3 regions of the Abyssisolibacter fermentans genome follow, and region 1 is predicted to be linked to each of the others. Evidence: predicted binding sites of a transcription regulator. Region 1 holds the regulator's gene; each other region holds the start of a gene.

Region 1 (3,724 bases):
AATAAAGTTAAATTATGACATTTTATAACTATAAAAATATCAAGACAACTTAAAGCTGAACTAATAATAAAACAAGTAAACATAATATATTTATGGTAAATCATTAATAATGTTATAAATATATGAACATACTGAGTGCAAAAGTAACATGTTTTAGTTTTAATTATGTGTTAAAGGTATAATTAGCAGTTATATTAATAAAAAATAGATGATTTCTAAATAAAATACTAAAAAAAGAAGGAAAAAGAGTGTTATTTATAGAAATTATATATATAAGTTTTGTCACAAAATACAAATTTTGCGACAAAACTTGTATAAAAACTAAGGAGGAAGTTAAATTTATGAATACACCAATGATTTTAGACGATTTTTTCGATTATCTCTATGCTATCAAAGGTAAATCTGAAAATACTGTTAAAGAATATAGTTATGATTTAAGAACATTTTTTAGGTTTTTAAAGATTAGATACAGATTAGTTTCAAAAGATACTCCATTTGATGAAATAGATATTTCGGATATAGACATTGATTTAATCAAAAAGGTTAAGATACAAGACCTTATTTCTTATATATCTTATACAGACAGAACTATGAATAATAAGAACGTTACAAAAGCTAGAAAAGTCGCTAGTATAAGATCTTTCTTTAAATATTTACATAATGTTGTTAATTTAATAGATCAAAACCCTGCTATTAATTTAGAAACACCTAAAAAAGAACAACGTCACCCTGTTTTTTTGACATTAGATGAGTCATTGAAGCTTCTTGACTCTATTGAAGGAAGAAATAAAGTCAGAGATTATGCGATTTTAACTTTATTTTTAAATTGTGGACTTAGATTATCAGAACTATCAAGTATAGATATTGATAAGATTAAAGAAGATACTTTATCTGTAGTTGGTAAAGGAAATAAAGAAAGAACTATATACTTGAATGAAGCATGTCTGGTCGCTATCAACAAATATATAAAAGTTCGCCCTAAGAAAGATTTAAAAGATGAAAAAGCACTATTTCTAAGTAATAGAAAAAATAGAATTAGTCCAAGAGCTATTCAACATCTTGTTAAGAAATATATATTAAATGCCGGATTAGATTCAAAAAAATATTCAACACATAAACTTAGACATACAGCTGCTACATTAATGTACAAACATGGAAATGTTGATATTAGAGCTTTGCAACAAATTTTAGGACATGCTAGTGTTGCTACTACTCAAATATATACACATTTAGATGATGATAGATTAAGAAAAGCTGTTAATAGTAATCCCCTTTCTAAGAAAATTAAATAGAAAAGTTAAAGTTTCTAAATTAGTATTCGAAAAGTTAACCATAAAAATATTATGTTAACAAAAGCAATTGATAACAAACAAATGTTCTTATAATGAATTATTTAGAAACAAAATGAATCATATTCCCTATCTTGGGTATGATTCATTTTGTTTAGGTGTATATGCTAAATAAGATGTATTATTATTCTATAGGAGGTAATTTGAGTTCTTCCCCTATTTGAATGGCTGCAGTTTTTTTGTGATTCGTTTTCTGTATTTCATATATTATTTTTCTTTTATCTATGTCATTATCGTAGTATTTAGATGCTATAGACCATAAAGTTTCCCCTTTTATTACTGTTATAGTTTTAAAGTTATCTTCAATTTTACCATAAGCAGAATCTGATTTAATGATATTACTTATTGTAAAAATTATTAATAAAAATACTATTGTTAAAAAAATTGTGAATCTTACTGGATTAGCAACAATTAATCTCTTTTTTCTGACATACATGTTAAACACACCTTTCCAACAATCATTTTACGAACATGAGTTCCTTTCTCCGTTTGATTATATTATAATAGAACAAGCGTTCTGTGTCAAGTTTATTTCGAACATTTGTTTGATATGCAATATAAATTGTGGTATAATGTATAAAAAGAGGATTATATCCTAGTAAGAGGTGTATATATATGTATGAGGATTTATCAGAAAAGCAATTAAAAATACTTAAATTTATTCAAAATGAGCTTAAAACTAAAGGCTATCCCCCATCAGTTAGAGAAATATGTAAAGCAGTACAGTTAAAGTCAACATCTACTGTACATGGACATTTATCAAGATTAGAGAAAAAAGGATACATAAAAAGAGATCCTACTAAGCCTAGAGCTATTGAGATTTTAGATAATATGACTTATATTCATACACAAAAAGAAATTATAGAAGTTCCTATTGTAGGAAAGGTAACAGCAGGACTACCTTTGCTAGCAGTTGAAAATATAGAAGATACTTTTCCATTGCCAATGGATTTTATAGGTAATGATAATACCTTTATATTAAACGTTAAAGGTGAAAGCATGATAGATGCTGGAATAATGGATGGTGACCAAGTAATAGTTAATAGTCAAAGACATGCAGTAAATGGTGAAATTGTGGTTGCTCTTATAGATGATGAAGCTACTGTGAAGAGATTTTATAAAGAAGATGATTTTATCCGATTACAACCAGAGAATAAATTAATGGATCCTATTATCGTTAAGGACGTGTATATTTTAGGAAAAGTTATTGGATTGTTTAGAAAAATAAAGTAAGCTATGATTATGTAGCTTACTTTATTTTTTAAAATATTTTAACTTCTATATATTAAGCTTATTTTTATCTATTAGCTTATTTTTTAATAAATTATTTAAACCTTTCATAATTCCTAATTTACAATGTTCATATGTTAATCCGCCTTGTAAATAAACCCAATAAGGAGTTCGCATTGGTGCATCAGCACTTAATTCAATTGACGAGCCTTGTATAAAAGCACCTGCTGCCATAATAACAGGTTCAGAATAACCCGGCATGTCCCATGGTAATGGCAATACAAATGAATCAACAGGTGAAGCAGATTGAATACCTTGACAGAATTTAACGACTTTTTCAGGATCATTAAATTCTATAGCTTGGATTATATCACTTCTTTTATCATTAACAGCTGGTAAAACATTAAATCCTAAAGAGTCAAAGACACCTGCTGATAAAATAGCACCTTTTAAAGCTTCGCTTACAACGTGTGGAGCTAAAAATAAACCTTGTAAAGTTAATCTTGATGTTCCGTAAGTTAAACCACAATCCTTTCCTATTCCAGGTGCAGTTAATCTGTTAGAAATAGCTTCGATTAAATCTTTTTTACCTACTACATATCCGCCTGCAAGGGCTAAACCTCCCCCAGGATTTTTAATTAATGATCCAGCAATTATGTCTGCACCAACATCTGTTGGTTCTATGGTTTCAACAAATTCTCCATAACAGTTATCAACCATGACTATTATATCTTTCTTTTTTTCTTTTATTGCTTTTATAGCTTCTTTCATATTATCTATCTCAACAGCTTTTCTATCACTATAGCCTGTTGATCGTTGTATTAAAATTAATTTAGTTATATCTGTAATTGCTTCAATAGTTGCATTTATATCTATTTTGTTATTCTCTATTAAATTTACTTGATTATATGTTATATTGTATTCTTTTAGAGAACCTTTCATATTACCTTTAATACCAATTACTTTTTGCATAGTATCATAAGGTAAACCGGTTATAGATAACATTTCATCATTTGGTCTTAAAATTCCACCTAATGTAAGGGATAATGCATGAGTGCCTGAAGCAATGTTAGCACGTACTAAAGCATCTTGTGCATTAAATACTTTTGCATATATTTCTTCAACTTTGTCTCTTCCCTCATCAT
Region 2 (3,724 bases), on a different contig from region 1:
TTATCAGAAGTCTCCTTTTCATAGTTGCTCGGTGTAGCACTTACGTATACTACATAATTCATATGTTTTTCAAATTCTTCAAATTTTAAGGGTCTATTATCAAGCGCTGAAGGTAATCTAAATCCGTAATCTACTAAATTTTGTTTTCTGGAGTGATCTCCGCCATACATAGCTCTTACCTGTGGCAATGTAACGTGTGATTCATCTATTATCATTAAATAATCATCAGGAAAATAATCTAATAGTGTATATGGCTTACTACCTGCTTCTCTTGCACTAATATGTCTTGAGTAGTTTTCTATGCCTTGACAATATCCCATTTCTTTTAACATTTCTATATCATAATTTGTTCTCTGTTCTAATCTCTGAGCTTCTAAAAGCTTATCTTGACTTCTTAAAACACTAAGTCTTTCTTCAAGCTCTAATTCTATTGATTTTATCGATCTATCAATTTTTTCTTTTGTAGTAGCATAATGAGAAGCAGGAAATATTGATATATGATTTCTAAGTCCTATAATTTCTCCTGTAAGTGAATTAATTTCTGTTATTCTGTCTATTTCATCCCCAAAAAATTCTACTCTTATTGCATTTTCTGATGAAGAAGCCGGAAAAATCTCAACAGTATCTCCTCTTACTCTAAATACTCCTCTTGTAAAATTAACATCATTTCTTACATATTGTATATCTATTAGCTTTTCTATAATCTCGTCTCGATCTTTTATCATGCCCGGCCTTAAAGAAATCATCAAATTTTCATAATCAAACGGGTCTCCTAAACCATAAATACATGAAACACTCGCAACTATTATTACATCTTTTCTTTCGAATAATGCTGAAGTTGCAGAGTGTCTTAGTTTTTCTATTTCTTCATTTATAGATGAATCCTTTTCTATAAAAGTGTCAGTCCCGGGTATATAAGCTTCAGGCTGATAATAATCATAAAAACTTACAAAATACTCAACTGCGCTATCTGGAAAAAACTCTTTGAATTCGCTAGCTAGTTGCGCTGCTAATGTCTTATTATGAGCTATAACGATAGTAGGTTTTTGAACTTCTTGTATAATATTTGCCATAGTAAATGTTTTACCTGAGCCTGTTACACCTAACAAGGTTTGCTTTTTTACACCGTTTAAAATTGACTGACTGAGATCTTTTATTGCTTTAGGTTGGTCTCCACGTGGAGTATAATCTGAAACAATAGAGAATTGACCCATAATATCACCTCTATAATTGTTTTGAAATCTTTTTGCTTTTTATTTGTCCATTTACTAATCTTTCAAGTTGTAACTCCTACTCACTTCGTTCCTAGCAGTAGCGATTCACACCAAATCAAAGATTTGAGTTCTCTACTTAGGAACGTTTGTTCGTAAATATTATATATTACTTATATATATATGTCAACATAATTAAATCCTGATTATTCATATAACTTTGAATAGTGTGCTGTATAATTCTGAATTAGAAGATTCCAGTGAATTCGAAGGCATACAGTTGGTATGTCGAGAATTTAATAGACATCTTATAATCAGAAAGATGCAGTAGAATATTTGATTTTCTATGAATAATCTGGGTTTACCTTAAAACAAATTAGTTCTATTTTTGAAAATATCCTATAAACCTTTGTAAAATACCGCTTTGTCCTTCAATATCCATTGTATAATGTGCATTGTCTGTTAAAATAAGTAATTCCATTTTTTTATCTTTTATATTCTTATATGTCTTTTTTACCACTTTATTTCCCTTGAATTTTATATATATAATTTCTAATTTATCATTACAATATTTCATTGCTTCTATTATTTGATTTTTGGTTATCACTCTCATATTGTTAATCATTACCAATTCGTCACCAATACTAAGTCCTAACTCTTTTCCTAAACCATTTGGTAAAACATCCAGTATTCTAACTCCCTTTTCACTTAACGTAAAAGAAGGTTCTGCTTTGTTTTGATCTTTCTGTCTTTTTAATATTATTAGCTCATGCATTAATGGACTTGATACCATTGCTAGAAACAAGAATATTGGATTTATATATGACAAAGCTATTAAAAGAATTAATATCATACTAAAAAAAACAAGACTTTTAGCAGCAGTTTTTGCTGCTATTTTTGGACTGTCTGTAATTGATAAATCGGTATATCCTAATATTGCTGCTATAGGCAAAAATATTGTCTCTGTAAAGCCTCCATAGGAAGCTACCTGCAAAGCTTGTGGTATTATAAAAAATGGAACACACCAGTATCTATATAGGCTAAAGCCACCTATCAGTTTATTTTCTCTTTCTAAGAATAAAGGCAGATACGATTTATAACCGTCAAAATAAATTAATATACCCTCTGCAAAATGCAAAATAGCTATAGTCAAAAGTACGCTTCTATATGATTGTAAGCCTGTATCTAAAAATATACCAATAATACATGCCCCTGCACCTGAATAAGCAATACATGCATATCTGGGTTTAACAAGGAAAAATAATATTGATAATACAAATGCATATTTGAAGCATGTTACGTTAAATTCTATATCAAATAAATCAAACATTATACTAATAAATACCCCAACTGCTAATCCTTTAATCAGTGCTATGAAAAAATGCTTTATATAGCTTTCTTTGACTCTACCTAGTAATCGCATCTCCTTTTTTTCTAGCCTATTGTACTGATAGAATACTAATATTGACATCAATATGTATATAGGATTAAATACTAATTTAAATATATAGCTTATTAATGATGATAAAATGTTCATATTAAATCTCCTTTTTAATGAGTTATTAAGTATTTTTTCCTTGTTTTGTTATATTAAACATTTTATTCATCACTTATACCTATGTAAACACTTACTTGTTCTTTGTAGAAGTAAAAGTTTTCTAAACAATAATTAATTTTAAGCATATAAAAATAAAGAACCTCATAGAAATATATTAATTCTGGCTTCAACTCAAAAACATTGAGCTACGCTTCCCTCAAAGACTTGCCTGACTATTTGTTGAAATTTTTCATATTTAATATAGTCAAGCTTTGTAGGTCATATATCTCACTACTTTTTGATTCAGCGATGTAAGAGATTTTTCTAACTCGGAGAAGGGCATATTTTTTCGATTTTAATAAGGTTAAAATATACCCTTCAAATGTCGTTTACGAAAAATCTCTTACCCGCTTCTATTTATTTTTTGGTATTTTCTTTAAAGTCAAGCTTTGTAAGCGTTTCAATGAAAATACTCATTTATTTTTCCTTACTCATTGGTGTAGGATCTCTCTAAGAATCTTCTACGGCTCCGTAAAGAGCTTATTTCTAAATAAATAAGAAACTCACTACTCACTACGTTCCTATGAGTAAGTGATTCACTCAAAATCTTAGATTTTGGTTCTCTACTTAAAAGCGTTGAGGAAACAAGCTCTTAAAGTCGCTCTCCGAAGAAACCTTAGAGAAATCCTAGTTACTTACTGGTTATAACTAAAAAATCTTTTTCCTGTGAAAATACAAACTTAAAGGAATCAAGCAGATATTTTATCGCTTTAATTCAAAAAGTTTCAAGTAAAACCTTCGAAGCTCCAACCTAATATGACCCCAAATACCTACTACAATAACTATTACTACCAATATACTTGCCCTCTCCATTTGGTAATGAAGCACCATCATGTAATAACTTCGTACTCACAAAGGCTTACCCTAAAGAAAACAAACTATTATATCCTTTAGAAGTCTACATGACATTTTTTAA
Region 3 (3,724 bases), on a different contig from region 1:
TTTATCTTATCTTCATATTTTCTATCAAATATTTTTTCTGGAATTCTGATTTTCTTTTTTATAACTTTCATAACTACATCATAATCATCTACTTCTAGCTCTTCAATAACTCGATTTATTATATCTGAGCTAACCCCCTTATTCTTTAGACCGTACAAAGCCATATTTTTGCTTTTAAGCCCATTCTTATTATGATAAGTTATATAGTTATAGGCATATTTAAAATCGTCAATGTACCCTATTTTTTTGAGTTTAGCTATGATTCTATTAACCAAATCCTTTGAGTAATCTAACCCTATTAAATAATTATATATTTCTTTTTGAGTCTTTGAGCTATATGATAATTTTTTAATTGCTTTGTTTATACATTCATAATCAATTGATTTTTTTTCTAAATACATATTCTCCATGTAACCGATTTTTTTATTAATATCTAATTCATATTCTATAATAATATCCTTTGACAATGTATAACTATATTCATTATCAATATATATAGCATATATTTCATTTTCTTCTTCTATATTTGTAATTACCATTAATACCTTTACCTCCAAAAAACTCCTATTAGCTAATTATTAGCCAATAGGAGATCGTCTATTCATTATCTGATTCATTTTCTATTTCTTTACCATCATTTAATAAGTCATGTTTTTTTCTTACTTTGTATTCAATTTCATTTAGTAATTCAGGATTTTCAGATAAGTAAAGCTTTGCATTATCTCTACCTTGTCCAAGTTTATTATCTTCATAGCTATACCATGAACCTGATTTTTTAACTATATTATCCTCCACAGCTGCATCAAGTATACATCCCTCTTTTGATATACCTTTTCCATATATAATATCAAATTCTGCAATTCTAAAAGGAGGTGCAACTTTATTTTTTACAACTTTTACTTTTGTTCTATTACCAATCATTTCATTGCCACGTTTTAACGTCTCAATTCTTCTTACATCTAATCTAATGGATGAATAGAATTTTAACGCTCTACCACCAGTAGTAGTCTCAGGATTTCCAAACATTATACCAACTTTTTCTCTAAGTTGATTTATAAATATTGTAACCGTGTTTGATTTTTTTATAGCACCTGCAAGTTTTCTTAAAGCTTGTGACATCAACCTTGCCTGTAATCCAACATGGCTATCTCCCATTTCACCATCTATCTCAGCTTTTGGTACTAAAGCTGCAACTGAATCTACTACTATTACATCTACAGCACCACTCCTAACTAAAGCTTCTGCAATTTCTAAACCTTGTTCTCCCGTATCTGGCTGAGATACTATTAAATCTTCTGTTTTAACGCCAAGATTTCTAGCATAAACTGGATCCAAAGCATGTTCTGCATCTATGAAGGCTGCGGTTCCTCCATTTCTCTGACTTTCTGCAATTATATGCAGTGCTACTGTTGTTTTACCAGAAGATTCTGGTCCATATATTTCTATAACTCTTCCTTTTGGTACTCCCCCTATACCTAATGCTATATCTAATTGAAGTGCACCTGTTGAAATTGATTCAACATTAAGTATTGAATCTTCACCGAGTTTCATTATTGAACCTTTACCAAATTGTTTTTCAATTTGACCTAGTGCCATTTCTAAAGCTTTCTTTTTCTCTAACATAATAACCCAGTTTCCTGGTTCACCACCTTAATAATATTTCGAACAAACGTTCTATAGATATTATATAATACTTCTTATATATGGTCAATCTTTTTTAAATTTATTGTGAAAAAAAGTCTGAAAAATTTATATTTATCTATAAAATTAATATATTTATTGCGTGTTATAAAAAAATTATGAACTGTTGTCCATAATTTTAATGCATATTTATATTTCCTTACCTAGCAGCAATTTTCTCACCAAATCAAATACTGTATTAGCTGTTTTATTTTGAACCTTGTGCCTATCTCCTAAAAATACCCTTTTCACTGTATATTCTTTATCTTTGAACACTACACCAAAATATACTAAGCCAACAGGTTTTTCTTTCGAACCTCCTGTAGGTCCTGCTATTCCTGTCACAGATACGGCTATATCTATATCACATTTATTATATAATCCACGTGCCATGCCTATTGCAACTTGCTTACTTACTGCTCCATATTTGTCTAAATCCTCTGGACTTACACTTACTTCATCCATCTTAGCCTGATTACTATATGTAACTATTCCTCTATCAAACACTGCAGACGATCCAGGTATTCTTGTAAATCTGCTACTTATTAGACCTCCTGTACATGATTCACAAAAACCTATTTTAAGACCTTTGTCCATAAGTATTTTAAAAACAACCTCTTCTAATGATTCTAATTCTTTACTAAAAATATATTCTCCTATTTTTGCTTCTACATGTTTAACTGTATTTTCTATTAAGCTACCTGCTACCTCTAACTTGTTCGATTTTGCTGTCACTCTTACCTCAACATGTCCATCTTTTGCATATGTAGCTATTGTAGGATTAGTTTGCTTGTTTATTAAATCAATTATAGCATCTTCTACATTCGATTCACCTATTCCAAAAACACTAAGCGTTTTAGATTCAATTATTTCATTAGTTTTCTTTTTTAATTTTGGTATTACACAATTTTCAAATACATTTTCAAGTTCTCTTGGTGGACCTGGTAGTAATATTACTATTTTATCGTTTTCTTTAACATAAATCCCAGGTGCAGTTCCAACCTCGTTTTTTAGGGCTTCACAACCTTCTATTATATAAGCTTGCCTTTCTACCGACTTAACAAATTTAATATTTCTAGCATAATAAAAATCATCTATATCTTTCATGATTTTTTCGCTAAATATTAACTCTTTGTTTAATACAGATGCTACACAATCTTTAGTTATATCATCTTCTGTTGGACCTAATCCTCCAGTTAAAATGATTAGGTCTGATCTATCTAGTGCAGTTTTTATAATTTCTTCTAATCTTCTTTTATTATCCCCAACTGAAACATGATAATAAACATCAATACCTATTTTAGCTAATTCTTCTGACAAATACCTTGAATGAGTATTAACTATATTGCCCAATATTATTTCGGTTCCTACGTTTATGATTTCGCTTTTCATAACTGGCCTCCTAGTCGTTAGTTTTGTTAGAGTGAGAACTAAATACTTTTCTATTATTATACATATAGTCTATAGCAGAAATTATTGTAAAAATAACAGCAAGTATTACAGAAATCGTATCAAACGGTAACCCAATCAAACTAAAAGGATAATTATCTAATAGTAGTGTTATAATAGCAACTATTTGTGTGATTGTTTTTATTTTACCCCACCAACTAGCAGCTATTGTTATTCCTTCTGAAGCAGCTAAAACTCTAAATCCTGTTATTGCAAACTCTCTTGCTATGATAATCATAACAACCCATGCTGATATTTTGTCCATTTGGAGTAATGATATCAATGCAGCTGATACTAGTAGTTTGTCTGCTAATGGATCCATGAATTTACCAAATTTCGTTACTTGATTTCTACTTCTAGCAATATATCCATCTAAACTATCTGTTAAAGCAGCTAATATAAATAAACATACAGCTATAATATCTCCATAAGGTATTTTCACTAGAAGGAAAAACATAAAAAATGGAACTAAAAATATTCTTGCAATAGTTAATTTGTTAGCTAAGTTCATTCAATATTACTCCCTTCAAATCATATTCAAAATGTTCCTTTATTTTAACTTTTGCAATTTCACCAATTGCCAGTTTTTCTTTTG

Evidence for each region. Region 1 encodes LexA, which represses DNA repair genes until DNA is damaged. Its sites were predicted from a motif close to CNAACANNTGTTNG; they were not measured.
Region 2: uvrB (excinuclease ABC subunit UvrB) is a predicted target of LexA. The motif match lies at 1,354-1,367, and genes of this name have one in related genera.
Region 3: recA (recombinase RecA) is a predicted target of LexA. The motif match lies at 1,663-1,676, and genes of this name have one in related genera.

The regions. Positions count from the first base shown of each region.
Region 1 is NZ_LOHE01000036.1:23,425-27,148, forward strand. It holds gene AYC61_RS03475 (tyrosine recombinase XerC) at 342-1,292, shown strand; gene yneA (cell division suppressor protein YneA) at 1,474-1,785, opposite strand; gene lexA (transcriptional repressor LexA) at 1,965-2,582, shown strand; gene AYC61_RS03490 (methionine gamma-lyase family protein) at 2,628-3,724, opposite strand, start outside.
Region 2 is NZ_LOHE01000028.1:47,673-51,396, forward strand. It holds gene uvrB (excinuclease ABC subunit UvrB) at 1-1,214, opposite strand, end outside; gene AYC61_RS01785 (PDZ domain-containing protein) at 1,594-2,748, opposite strand.
Region 3 is NZ_LOHE01000112.1:93,926-97,649, reverse strand. It holds gene AYC61_RS20095 (regulatory protein RecX) at 1-539, opposite strand, end outside; gene recA (recombinase RecA) at 598-1,623, opposite strand; gene AYC61_RS20085 (competence/damage-inducible protein A) at 1,831-3,072, opposite strand; gene pgsA (CDP-diacylglycerol--glycerol-3-phosphate 3-phosphatidyltransferase) at 3,083-3,640, opposite strand; gene rimO (30S ribosomal protein S12 methylthiotransferase RimO) at 3,627-3,724, opposite strand, start outside.